One region of the Streptomyces sp. CA-179760 genome, then DNA from elsewhere that is predicted to be linked to it. Evidence: riboswitches for the same ligand, from Rfam matches in the RefSeq annotation. Region 1 holds a riboswitch; the other holds the start of a gene.
What was found. Region 1 has a riboswitch for glycine ahead of gcvP (aminomethyl-transferring glycine dehydrogenase). Riboswitches for the same ligand answer to the same signal wherever they lie in the genome.

Region 1 (6,206 bases):
CCGCCGGTATCACCTACCGGCAACTGGACTACTGGGCCCGTACCGGTCTCGTCGAGCCGAGTGTGCGCCCTGCCTACGGGTCCGGGACGCAGCGGCTGTACAGCTTCCGGGACGTCGTCGTTCTGAAGATCGTCAAGCGATTCCTCGACACCGGGGTGTCGCTGCAGAACATCCGCACGGCGGTCCAGCATCTCAGGGAACGCGGTTTCCGCGACCTGGAGCGGATGACGCTGATGAGCGACGGTGCGACGGTCTACGAGTGCACCTCGCCGGACGAGGTCCACGCGCTGCTCCAAGGGGGACAGGGCGTCTTCGGGATCGCCGTGGGTGTGGTGTGGCGGGACGTCGAGGGCGCGCTGTCGCAGCTGCACGGGGAGCGGATCGACACCGGGGAGACCCTGGTCGGGCCCAACCCGGCGGACGAGCTGGCGCGGCGGCGGAACCGGGCCGTCTGACGGGTTGGACAGTGCGGTGTGCGTGCGGCCGCGGTGGGCGGGACGGTTCCGCGCCGGGCCGCGAGCGGTGTCTCCCGGAGCGACCGGGATGGTTCGGCACGGCGTTGTCAGTGGCGTAGGGCAGCATCGGAGGTGTGAGAACCGCGCCCACGATCCTGCATCTCGACATGGATGCCTTCTTCGCCTCGGTGGAGCAGGCCTCCAAGCCGAGTCTGCGCGGAAAGGCCGTGGTCGTGGGCGGACTCGGGCCGCGGGGTGTGGTCGCGACCGCCTCGTACGAGGCCCGGGTCTTCGGGGTGCACTCGGCGTTGCCCATGGCGCAGGCCCGGCGGCTCGCGCCCAACGCCGCGTATCTCGTGCCGCGCTTCGGGTTCTACCGGGCGATCAGCGAGCGGGTGATGGAGCTGCTGCGGGCGCTGTCGCCGCTGGTGGAGCCGCTGAGCCTGGACGAGGCGTTCGTGGACCTGGAGGCCGGAGGGGCGGCCTGGGACGAGCGGTCGGCGCGGCTGGCCGGGGTGAAGCTGCGTGCGGACATCCGGGCGGTCACGGGGCTCACGGGGTCGGTGGGGCTGGCCGCATCCAAGATGCTCGCGAAGATCGCCTCGGAGCAGGCCAAGCCGGACGGACTGGTGACGATCGAGCCCGGGACGGAGCGGGCGATGCTGGGGCCGATGTCGGTGCGGACCCTGCCGGGAGTCGGTCCGGCCACGGGTGACCATCTGCGGCGGGCCGGGATCACCACGGTCGAGGAGATCGCCGAAGCGGGTGAGGACGAGCTGGTCCGGCTGCTGGGAAAGGCGCACGGGCACGGGCTCTACGCCATGGCCCTGGCGCGGGACGACCGGCCCGTGGTGGCGGAGCGGGAAGCGAAGTCGGTGTCGGTCGAGGACACCTACGACGTGGACATCCACGACCGGCTGCGGGTCGGGCTGGAGGTGCAGCGGCTCGCCGACCGCTGCGTACGGCGGCTGCGCGGGGCCGGGCTGTCCGGGCGGACCATCGTGCTGAAGGTGCGGCGGTACGACTTCTCGACACGCACCCGGTCCGAGACGCTGCGCGGTCCGACGGACGATCCCGGGGTGATCCGTGAGGCGGCGGCGAGGCTGCTGGACTCGGTCGACACGACGGGCGGCGTGCGGCTGCTCGGCGTGGGTGTCAGCGGGCTCGCCGACTACACGCAGGAGGACCTGTTCGCGCAGGCGGCCGGGGAGCGGGCGGTCGCGGAGGGTCCCGTCGAGGAGCGCGCCGCGACGCCGGTCGTCGAGGAGCAGCCCGCGCCGGCCGAGCGGCGGTGGCCCGCCGGGCACGATGTGCGGCATGCCGGGTTCGGGCACGGCTGGGTGCAGGGCAGCGGTCTGGGACGGGTCACCGTACGGTTCGAGACGCCCGACTCGGAGCCCGGGCGCGTGCGGACCTTCCGGGTCGACGATCCGGAGCTGGAGCCGGCGGATCCGCTGCCGTTGGTGTTACGAGAGCCGGAGGGGGGCCATGGGCCGGATGGTGACTCCGGGAGCGTGGGGCTGCGCTCCGCCGCCCCTTAGGAGGCTTGCCCGGGGCCTCAGGCCGTCTCGTCCTTCCCTGCCAGTTTGCCGAAGTCGTGGTCCTGCAGCGGGGGAGGGGCGGCGACGTCGAGGCCGTAGTGGTGGTAGAGCTGGAGTTCCTGCTCGGGAGAGAGGTGGCGGCCCACGCCGAAGTCGGGGGCGTCCTTGATGAGGGCGCGATCGAAGGGCACGTGGAGGGCGCCGTCGATCAGCTCACTGGGTTCGAGGGGGACGAAGGCGTCCCGGCTGAACAGGCCGGTCCGTATGGCCGCCCACTCCGGGACGGCGGTGGCGTCGTCGAGGTAGACCTCGTCGATCGTGCCGATCCTGGTCCCGTTGCGGTCGAACGCCTTGCGGCCGATCAGGTTGCGCGGATCGATATCGGTTCGCACGGGCCCTCCACATGGTCGCAACTCATCCGTAACCACTACAAAACGGCACAATCGAGGAGGCGGCCACTCGAAGGTTCGTGCGTCGACCGCGCTGGTAGGCTGACAACGGCTGCTGACCCCGTGCGGGAGAGTCCTCCAGACATCATCGGAGGCGCCGAAGGAGCAAATCCTCCCCGGAATCTCTCAGGCCCACGTACCGCACGGACGAGGTCACTCTGGAAAGCAGGGCGGATGTCACGGCTTCCGCTCTCACCGACGGTGAAAGCCGGAGGCCTTCGGGCGATCCGGTGAAGCTCTCAGGTTGACATGACAGAGGGGGAGGCCGTCCGGGTACCCGTGCCGTGGTGCCCCTCGAAGGTCGTGTCAGACCAGGAGGCCTCCGCATATGACCGCCCATCGCATTCCGCTCTCCGAACTCGAAGAGGCAGTCCCCTTCGAGCAGCGCCACATCGGCCCCGACCACGAGGCGTGCGCCAAGATGCTCGCTCACGTCGGCTACGGCTCGCTGGACGAGCTGACGGCCGTGGCTGTCCCGGCCGTGATCAAGAGCGCCGAGGCGCTGGACCTTCCGGGCGCCCGCAGCGAGGCCGAGGTGATCGCCGAGCTGCGCTCCCTCGCCGACCGCAACCAGGTCCTCGGCTCCATGATCGGGCTCGGCTACTACGGCACGTTCACGCCGCCGGTCGTCATGCGCAATGTCATGGAGAACCCGTCCTGGTACACGGCCTACACGCCGTACCAGCCGGAGATCTCGCAGGGCCGGCTCGAGGCGCTGCTCAACTTCCAGACCATGGTCGCCGACCTGACCGGACTGCCGACCTCCGGCGCCTCTCTGCTCGACGAGGGCACCGCTGCGGCCGAGGCCATGGCGCTGTCCCGGCGTCTGGGCAAGAACAAGAAGGGCCTGTTCCTGGTCGACGCGGACGCGCTGCCGCAGACCATCGCCGTGATTGAGACCCGGGCCGAGCCGACCGGTGTCGAGGTCGTCGTCGCCGATCTCAGCGACGGCATCCCGGCCGGGATCGCCGAGCGCGAGATCAACGGCGTGCTGATCCAGTACCCGGGCGCCTCCGGAGCCGTACGGGACATCAAGCCGGTCGTCGACCAGGCGCACGCGCTCGGGGCGCTCGTCACCGTCGCCGCCGATCTGCTCGCGCTGACCCTGCTGAAGTCGCCCGGTGAGCTCGGCGCCGACATCGCGGTCGGGACGACGCAGCGGTTCGGCGTGCCGATGGGCTTCGGCGGACCGCACGCCGGTTACATGGCCGTCGGGGAGAAGATGGCGCGCAGCCTGCCCGGGCGGCTCGTCGGAGTGTCCGTGGACGCCGACGGGAACAAGGCCTACCGGCTGGCGCTGCAGACGCGTGAGCAGCACATCCGTCGCGAGAAGGCCACCAGCAACATCTGCACCGCGCAGGTGCTGCTCGCCGTGATGGCCGGCATGTACGCCGTCTACCACGGGCCGGAGGGCCTGAAGAGCATCGCGCGGCGCACCCACCGGTACGCCACGGTCCTCGCCGCAGGGCTCGCGAACGGCGGGGTCGAGATCGTGCACGGGGCCTACTTCGACACCCTGACCGTGCGTGTCGAGGGCCGGGCCGCCGAGGTCCTGGCCGCCGCCGAGCGGAACGGGGTCAACCTGCGTCCCGTCGACGCCGACCACGTCTCGATCTCCTGCGACGAGACCACGACGCGGGCCCAGCTGCGTGCCGTATGGGCCGCGTTCGGGGTCGAGGGTGTTGTGGAGGCGCTGGACGCCGCAACGGAGGACGGGCTTCCGGGTGCCCTGCTGCGGTCCGACGAGTACATGACCCACCCCGTCTTCCACCAGTACCGTTCCGAGACCGCCATGCTGCGCTACCTGCGCCGGCTGGCGGACCGCGACTACGCGCTCGACCGCGGCATGATCCCGCTGGGCTCCTGCACCATGAAGCTCAACGCGACCACGGAGATGGAGCCGGTCACCTGGCCCGAGTTCGGGCAGTTGCACCCCTTCGCGCCCGCCGGGCAGGCCGAGGGCTACTTGACGCTCATCCACGAGCTGGAGGACCGTCTCGCCGAGGTCACCGGGTACGACAAGGTGTCCCTCCAGCCGAACGCCGGGTCGCAGGGCGAGCTGGCCGGTCTGCTCGCCGTACGCGGGTACCACCGGGCCAACGGTGACGAGCAGCGCACCGTGTGCCTGATCCCGTCGTCCGCGCACGGCACCAACGCCGCGAGCGCGGTGATGGCTGGCATGAAGGTCGTCGTCGTCAAGACCGCCGAGGACGGCGAGATCGACGTCGAGGACCTGCGGGCGAAGATCGAACAGCACCGTGACGAGCTGGCGGTGCTGATGATCACGTACCCCTCGACCCACGGTGTGTTCGAGGAGCACGTCTCCGAGATCTGCGCGCAGGTGCACGAGGCGGGCGGGCAGGTCTACGTCGACGGGGCCAACCTCAACGCGCTCGTGGGGCTCGCCAAGCCGGGGCACTTCGGTGGGGACGTCTCGCACCTGAACCTGCACAAGACCTTCTGCATCCCGCACGGCGGCGGCGGGCCCGGCGTCGGTCCGGTGGCGGTGCGTGAACACCTCGCGCCGTATCTGCCTAACCATCCGCTGCAGCCCGAGGCGGGCCCGGAGACCGGGGTCGGCCCCCTCTCCGCGGCGCCGTGGGGCTCGGCCGGCATCCTGCCGATCTCGTGGGCGTACGTCCGGCTCATGGGCGGCGAGGGGCTGAAGCGTGCCACGCAGGTGGCCGTGCTCAGCGCCAACTACATCGCCAAGCGGCTGGAGCCGCACTACCCGGTGCTCTACACGGGCCCCGGTGGGCTCGTCGCGCACGAGTGCATCATCGACCTGCGGCCGCTGACCAAGGCGACCGGCGTGAGCGTCGACGACGTCGCCAAGCGGCTGATCGACTACGGCTTCCACGCGCCGACGATGTCGTTCCCGGTGGCCGGGACGCTGATGATCGAGCCGACCGAGTCGGAGGACCTGGCCGAGCTGGACCGGTTCTGCGAGGCGATGATCGCCATCCGCGCGGAGATCGAGAAGGTCGGCTCCGGTGAGTGGCCCGCGGACGACAACCCGCTGCGGGGCGCCCCGCACACCGCGGGCGCGCTCGCGGGGGAGTGGGGGCACGCCTACAGCCGTGAGGAGGCCGTCTTCCCGGCCGGAGTCACGGCGTCCGACAAGTACTGGCCGCCGGTGCGCCGCGTCGACCAGGCCTTCGGCGACCGGAACCTGGTGTGCTCCTGCCCGCCGCTGGACGCGTACGAGGACTGATCGACCGATGGGTCAGAGGGAGGGGCTCCGCTGATGCGGGGCCCCTCCCTCATGTCCCTCATGCGCCCCTGCCGTCATGCGACCGCGAGTGACACCTCGGTCGACTTGATCAGGGCGACGACCGGGGTTCCGGCCGACAGGTGGAGATCGTCCGCGGCGTCCTTGGTGATCGCCGCCGTCAGTTCGCCGGCTTCGACGGTGATCCGGACGGAGGCCATCGCGTCACCGGCCGTGATGCCCGTGACCGTGCCGGGGAGGCGGTTGCGGATGGACAGGCCCTCGACGGGGGCCGTGGCCAGCGCGACCTCCGTCGACTTCACCAGGGCGCGCACGGCGGTGCCCGATGTGAGACCGAGGTCGTCGGCGGCCTCGCGGGTGATCGCGGCGGTGAGGTCCTGGCCGCCGGTGAGGCGGACCCTGACCGTCGCCATGGCCTCGCCCGGCGTGACGGCGGTGACGGTGCCGGGGAGCTGGTTGCGGATGCTCAGGCTCATGGGTGCACGGTAGCCCGGAGAGTACCGTATGCCGGGCATGTGTGCGTATACGT
Region 2 (6,206 bases), 5.1 Mb from region 1:
TGAGCGAGCGCCCCTCGATCTGGCTCTTCTTGACCCCGGCGAGCACGGCCTCGGGCTGTGCTCCGGCTTCCGCCCCGGTGGTCTCGATCGGTGCGGTCACGGTGCGATTGACCCCTCTCGGGTCGGCGATCGCCGACCCCCTGGCTGCCGCTGTAGCGGTTTTGTTTGTCTCGTACACGAGACCGACCCGGCCCGTGTCTTGCGGGGAGTCTTCAACGCTTTGGCGATCTGTTGCCAGACTTGGCGATGAAAGGATGCGTAAACGTGATGCTGTCTGCGAGGTTCCGTTATCCGGACAACGGGTAACAGGGGTCGGACGCGCCGCGACAGGGGCATACTAGGACAACGTTACCCTTTTCACCCTTATCTACGCGCGGAGAGTTGAGCGGTCGTCGCGTTCCGGAACAGCTTCGCGGGCCCCGGGGCGGGTCAGTACCTGCCCTGGGGAGGGGGGTATCCGTAGCCCGAGGCCGGGGCCTGGACGGGGGCGGTGGCGTGGGCCTCACGGTCGTAGAACGGGCGTGCGCCGGCGCGCAGCCACATGGCGACCGGGTCGTGCTCGTCGGACATCGCGACGGTCGACACGGGGAGCCCGTCCGGTACGGCGCCGAGGGACTGCTGCATCATCGCGCGCACCGAATCCACGGCCGGCGGCGAGGTGTCGTAGACGTCGAGTCCGATGGCCAGATACGGCGCCCCGAGCGCGGGTTGCACCCAGGCGCGGCGCAGCGAGCGGACGGCCGGGGTGCGGTGGGCGTTCTGCGCGAGCAGGGCGTAGAACTGCGGGATCTCGATGGCGGGTTCGGACAGCCGCAGGGGTCCGGCGGGCTGGCGGTCCAGGCCCGTGGCGATCCGGCGCAGGTCGAGCCAGGGGATGCCGACGCCGCCACCGGGGGCGTGTGGGTTGAGCCAGAGGCCGTAGTGGTCGGGGTAGAGGGCGCGGGCCACGTCGATGCCGTCGACGACCTCGTAACTGCGGTTCCAGCCGCTGGCCGAGAGTTCCTGTGCGGAGGTCACACAGGGGGCGTAGCCGTGGCCCTCGACCTCCATGTTTCCGTACTGGGCGTCGGGGGATCCGGCCTGGCCCTGCCACAGGAGCATCCAGATCTGGCCGCTGTGGGGGGTCGCGAGCGCGCGCAGGAGGGCCTCATAGGCGTCATAACGCCCGGGCGTGACCTGGCGCAGCATGTGCTCGACCTGTCCGGCCGCGGCCGTGCCGCTCGCGCTCACCTTTACCGCCCCTTCGTACAACGCCTCGACCGTGACCTAGCTTAAGCCCGCGCAGGTGCCCGGGGCTTGGTGCCGCCCTGCGGGTGCGGGCCGCATGTGGTTCTCGCGCCCACGCGGCGGAGCCGCATGGTGTCACAGCCCCGCGCCCCTGAAGTATCCGGCCTACCGCTGGTAGAAAGGCCGGACCCTGTCCTTCATCCACGCGCCCACCGGGTCCTCCGCGACGTCCAGGAGCACCAGGTTGACCGGCCAGGGGGCCGGGGCGTCGGTGACGGCGCGGGTGAGGGCGTCCAGGGGCAGGGCGCGCAGGTCGCCTTCCCACTGGGAGAGTTCGACGCCGACGAACATCACCGGGTCGGCGGTCTCGATCGCGGCGAGGCAGCGGCGGGCGGTGACGACGACGCCGATCGCCTCGAACTCCGCGGAGGCGGCGGCGAGGAAGTCCACCGGGTCGTCCTGCCAGTCGGGCTCGAAGAGGCGGACCCGGCCGCCGCTCGCGGGGCCGTCCAGCGGGGTCCTGCCGGCCCGGCACAGCTCGGCGACGGCGGGCGGCGGGAGCGGGATGCCGACGACGCCGCCCGGGTTGACGGCCATCCCCGCGTGCGGGGGCAGACCGCGGGCGAACTCCACGGCGGGGGCGATGGTGTACGACATGTGCGAGCCGACGACCTGGCGGAACTGCTCCTCGGAGCTGAACACCGGCACGAACGCCTGGCCGTCGATCTCGATGCCGGGGAGGTCGAGGGGGCCGCTCTGCGGGCCGCCGCCGCTGGGCAGCGGGATCCACACGAAGCTGCGGCCGAGCACCTCGACGATCCGCCCGCCGGCCGAGGGGCCGGCGCCGAGGGAGGCCGAGAGCACCTCCTCCAGCTCGTTGCCGGGCCATCCGCCGTGCGGGTGGGTCTGCGTCTGCGCCGGGAAGTCCGCGGAGAAGTCCGCCGGGAAGTCCATCTGCCTACCGCCTGCCTGAAACCACTGCTGTGGCTCAAAGGCTAGCGGCTCGGGAAGGGCGGGCTGCCACCCCGTGAACCGCGGCGGGGGGCGCGGGCGGCCGAACGGCGCTTCCGGGCTCGCCGAACGCGGACGCCTGCCCCATACACACGGTCCGCCGACGGCAGACGCCACGGGCCCGAGCTTCCGGGCGCGCCGGCAGCAGACGCCTGCCGCGTGCACACGGCTCAGACCGCAAGCGGACGAGCCGCATGCCCGGCGCAAACGACCGCGTGGATGCCTGTCCTGTACACACGGTTCGCCGGCGGCAGCGCCGTGGACCGTGCTTCCGGGCTCACCGACCGCCGAAGCGGGCCCGCTGCACGGGGCCGCACGCGGAAGGCCCAACTCGCGGGCGCGCGCCCGCCCCATGCGCACAGCGGGGCCGCAGACGGACGGCCCGTGCTTCCCGGACGCCCGACCGCGGATGCCGCCCGCCCCCTGAACACGGCTCGCGAACCCCGGACGCCCGCCCTTGTGGAACGTGGCTTGCCAACCCCGGACGCCTGTCCGTGAACCGCGGCTCCCCCGTCGCGGACAGTCGGTCCGTGAGGGCCCGCCCACGGGCCGGGGCCGTCAGCCCGCGAACCCGATGCGGTGGAGGGTGTTCGCCGCGTCGCGGTCGGCGAGGACCGCCGAGCCGCAGCCGGTGGGCAGTTCGCCCCGTTCGACCTCGCGGAGCAGGCGGGTGGTGGCCGCGCGGTGGCGCAGGAACGCGTACCGCGAGACGCCTCGGCCGCGGTCGCGCTGGCCGGCCAGGGCCTGTTCGGGGGCGACGTCGAGCATCAGCAGATGGAGCGTGCCGCCCCGGCGGCGGGCCTCGCGGGCGAGCCAGCGGCGGACCCAGGCCTGTGTGCCGCAGTCGTGCACGACGACGCCCTCGCCGGTGCGCAGGGCGCGGCGCAGCCCGGCGTAGTGGGCGAGGCGGACGAGCGGGCGGTAGACCGCGTACGGCAGGGCGCGCGGCATACGGCGGTCCCAGTGGTCGCGGGTGTCCTGGGAGTCGATGCGCCGACCCGGCACGGTGCGCCGCATCAGCGTGGACTTGCCGCTGCCGGGCAGGCCCGTGACCACGACGATGTCCCGGGAGCCGAACAGCAGCGCGTGCGGGCCGCGGCCGGGCCGCTCGCGCAGATCGCGGACGACCGGCACCGGCTGCGGGCCGCAGACCGCGCGCACCGGAGCGGCCGGCTGCTCGGGCAGCGCGATGCCCGACGTCGTGGCGTACGCGGTGGTCCTGTTCACCGTGATCGTCCTCCCCTGGGGCCAGGTACGGAGTCCCATGCCCGCCGAGTGTAAAGAGAAGGTAATGCCCGATGTCTCTGGTTTTAGTCCTCTTCCTGCAACAGCCCTGCTACAGGGTGGTCCCCCTGCCACCCCGCGACGATGCGTGCAATGATGTGCGCGCCAACTGCATACCGGCCGTTTGAATCCGCGCGGGAGAGTCCCCAGCACCGTCCGACGCTGGGGCGCCGAAGGAGCAAGTCCCTCCCTTGAATCTCTCAGGCCCCGTTACCGCGCGGGCGAGGCACATCTGAAAAGCGGGCCGCAGCCCTCTCCGGAGTCCGGGGAAGCGGCGTGGCCCCACCCAAGGTGCAAGCCGTTGACCCGCGCGGTCATGGCGAACCTCTCAGGTTCCGATGACAGATGGGGAGGAACGACCTCGCCCGTCATGCCTTATGCCTTGGGAGACGACCGACCGTGAGCAGTACAGGAGAACTCCGCCACACCGCGCTCGATGCCGTGCATCGTTCGCTCGGCGCGACGATGACCGACTTCGCCGGCTGGGACATGCCCCTGCGCTACGGCTCCGAGCGCGACGAGCACAACGCCGTGCGTACGCAGGCCGGGCTGTTCGACCTCTCCCACATGGGCGAGATCACCGTCACGGGCCCGGGGGCCACCGCCCTCCTCGACCACGCGCTGGTCGGCAACATCGGCGGGGTCAAGCCCGGCCGCGCCCGCTACACCATGATCTGCCAGGCGGACGGCGGCATCCTCGACGACCTGATCGTCTACCGGCTGGCCGAGACCGAGGCCCCCGAGTTCATGGTCGTCGCCAACGCCTCCAACGCCCAGGTGGTCCTGGACGCACTGGTGGAACGTTCCGCCGGCTTCGACGCCGAGGTGCGCGACGACCGGGACGCCTACGCGCTGCTCGCCGTACAGGGCCCACAGTCCCGGGGATCCTGAAGTCCCTCACCGACGCCGACCTCGACGGCCTGAAGTACTACGCCGGCCTGCCCGGCACGGTCGCGGGCGTCCCGGCCCTCATCGCCCGCACCGGATACACCGGCGAGGACGGCTTCGAGCTGTTCGTGAAGCCGGAGCACGCCGTCGAGCTGTGGCAGGCCCTCACCAAGGCGGGCGAGGGCGCCGGCCTGGTCCCGTGCGGGCTGTCCTGCCGCGACACGCTGCGCCTCGAGGCGGGCATGCCGCTGTACGGGCACGAGCTGAGCACCTCCCTGACGCCCTTCGACGCCGGGCTCGGCCGGGTGGTGAAGTTCGAGAAGGAGGGCGACTTCGTGGGCCGCGAGGCCCTGACCGAGGCCGCCGCACGCGCCGAGCAGAACCCGCCCCGCATCCTGGTCGGCCTCGTCGCCGAGGGCCGTAGGGTCCCGCGCGCCGGGTACCCGGTCGTCACCGGCGGCGAGGTGATCGGCGAGGTCACCTCCGGCGCCCCCTCCCCCACGCTCGGCAAGCCGATCGCGATGGCGTACGTCGACCCCGCGCACGCGGCGGCCGGCACTCCCGGTGTGGCCGTGGACATCCGGGGCAGTCACGAGCCGTACGAGGTCGTGGCGCTGCCGTTCTACAAGCGCCAGAAGTAGACACTGGCCAAGCGCCAGAAGCAGACACCGGCCGCGGGCCGCCACCGCGGTCCCGGGCGTCTCACCCCCGCTCACCAGCGGTCCCCTTCATCAGCACTCCCGCGCGTACAGGAGAATCCAGGCCATGAGCAACCCCAAAGAGCTGCGGTACAGCAAGGAGCACGAGTGGCTGTCGGGCGCCGAGGACGGCGTCTCGACGATCGGCATCACCGAGCACGCGGCGAACGCGCTCGGCGACGTCGTCTTCGTCCAGCTCCCGGAGGTCGGTGCCGCCCTGTCCGCGGGCGAGACCTGCGGCGAGCTGGAGTCGACCAAGTCCGTGTCCGACCTCTACTCCCCGGTCTCCGGCGAGGTCACCGAGGTCAACGAGGACGTGGTGAACGACCCGTCGCTGGTGAACTCGGCCCCCTTCGAGGGCGGCTGGCTGTTCAAGGTGCGCGTCACGGACGAGCCGGGCGACCTGCTCTCCGCCGACGAGTACACCGCGTTCTCCGCCGGCTGAGAGGTCGTAGCCGTATGTCCGTCCTGAACACGTCCCTGCACGAGTTCGACCCGGCCGTGGCCGCCGCGGTCGACGCCGAGCTGCACCGGCAGCAGTCCACGCTCGAGATGATCGCCTCGGAGAACTTCGCCCCGGTCGCGGTCATGGAGGCGCAGGGCTCGGTCCTGACCAACAAGTACGCCGAGGGCTACCCGGGCCGCCGCTACTACGGCGGCTGTGAGCACGTCGACGTGGTCGAGCAGATCGCGATCGACCGCGTCAAGGAGCTGTTCGGCGCCGAGCACGCCAACGTCCAGCCGCACTCCGGTGCCCAGGCCAACGCCGCCGCGATGTTCGCGCTGCTCAAGCCGGGCGACACCATCATGGGTCTGAACCTCGCGCACGGCGGGCACCTGACCCACGGCATGAAGATCAACTTCTCCGGCAAGCTCTACGACGTCGTCGCCTACCACGTGGGCGACGACGGCCGGGTCGACATGGCCGAGGTGGAGCGGCTGGCGAAGGAGTCCCGGCCGAAGCTGATCGTCGCGGGCTGGTCGGCCTACCCGCGGCAGCTGGACTTCGCCGAGTTCCGCAGGATCGCGGACGAGGTCGGGGCGTACCTGATGGTCGACATGGCGCACTTCGCCGGGCTGGTGGCGGCGGGGCTGCAC

Region 2: linked by a shared signal. The riboswitch ahead of gcvT (glycine cleavage system aminomethyltransferase GcvT) and the one ahead of gcvP (aminomethyl-transferring glycine dehydrogenase) in region 1 are both predicted to bind glycine.

Annotation. Positions count from the first base shown of each region.
Region 1 covers NZ_JBNJLZ010000001.1:1,680,372-1,686,577, reverse strand. The annotation lists gene ACQEV8_RS07430 (MerR family transcriptional regulator) at 1-455, shown strand, start outside; gene ACQEV8_RS07425 (DNA polymerase IV) at 590-1,996, shown strand; gene ACQEV8_RS07420 (PRC-barrel domain-containing protein) at 2,014-2,388, opposite strand; glycine riboswitch at 2,502-2,597, shown strand; gene gcvP (aminomethyl-transferring glycine dehydrogenase) at 2,774-5,659, shown strand; gene ACQEV8_RS07410 (TOBE domain-containing protein) at 5,734-6,153, opposite strand.
Region 2 covers NZ_JBNJLZ010000001.1:6,751,948-6,758,153, reverse strand. The annotation lists gene ACQEV8_RS30890 (ABC transporter permease) at 1-100, opposite strand, end outside; gene ACQEV8_RS30885 (enhanced serine sensitivity protein SseB C-terminal domain-containing protein) at 430-1,230, opposite strand; gene ACQEV8_RS30880 (enhanced serine sensitivity protein SseB) at 1,393-2,181, opposite strand; gene ACQEV8_RS30875 (AAA family ATPase) at 2,797-3,465, opposite strand; glycine riboswitch at 3,648-3,748, shown strand; glycine riboswitch at 3,750-3,877, shown strand; partial or broken gene gcvT (glycine cleavage system aminomethyltransferase GcvT) at 3,988-5,051, shown strand; gene gcvH (glycine cleavage system protein GcvH) at 5,176-5,553, shown strand; gene glyA (serine hydroxymethyltransferase) at 5,568-6,206, shown strand, end outside.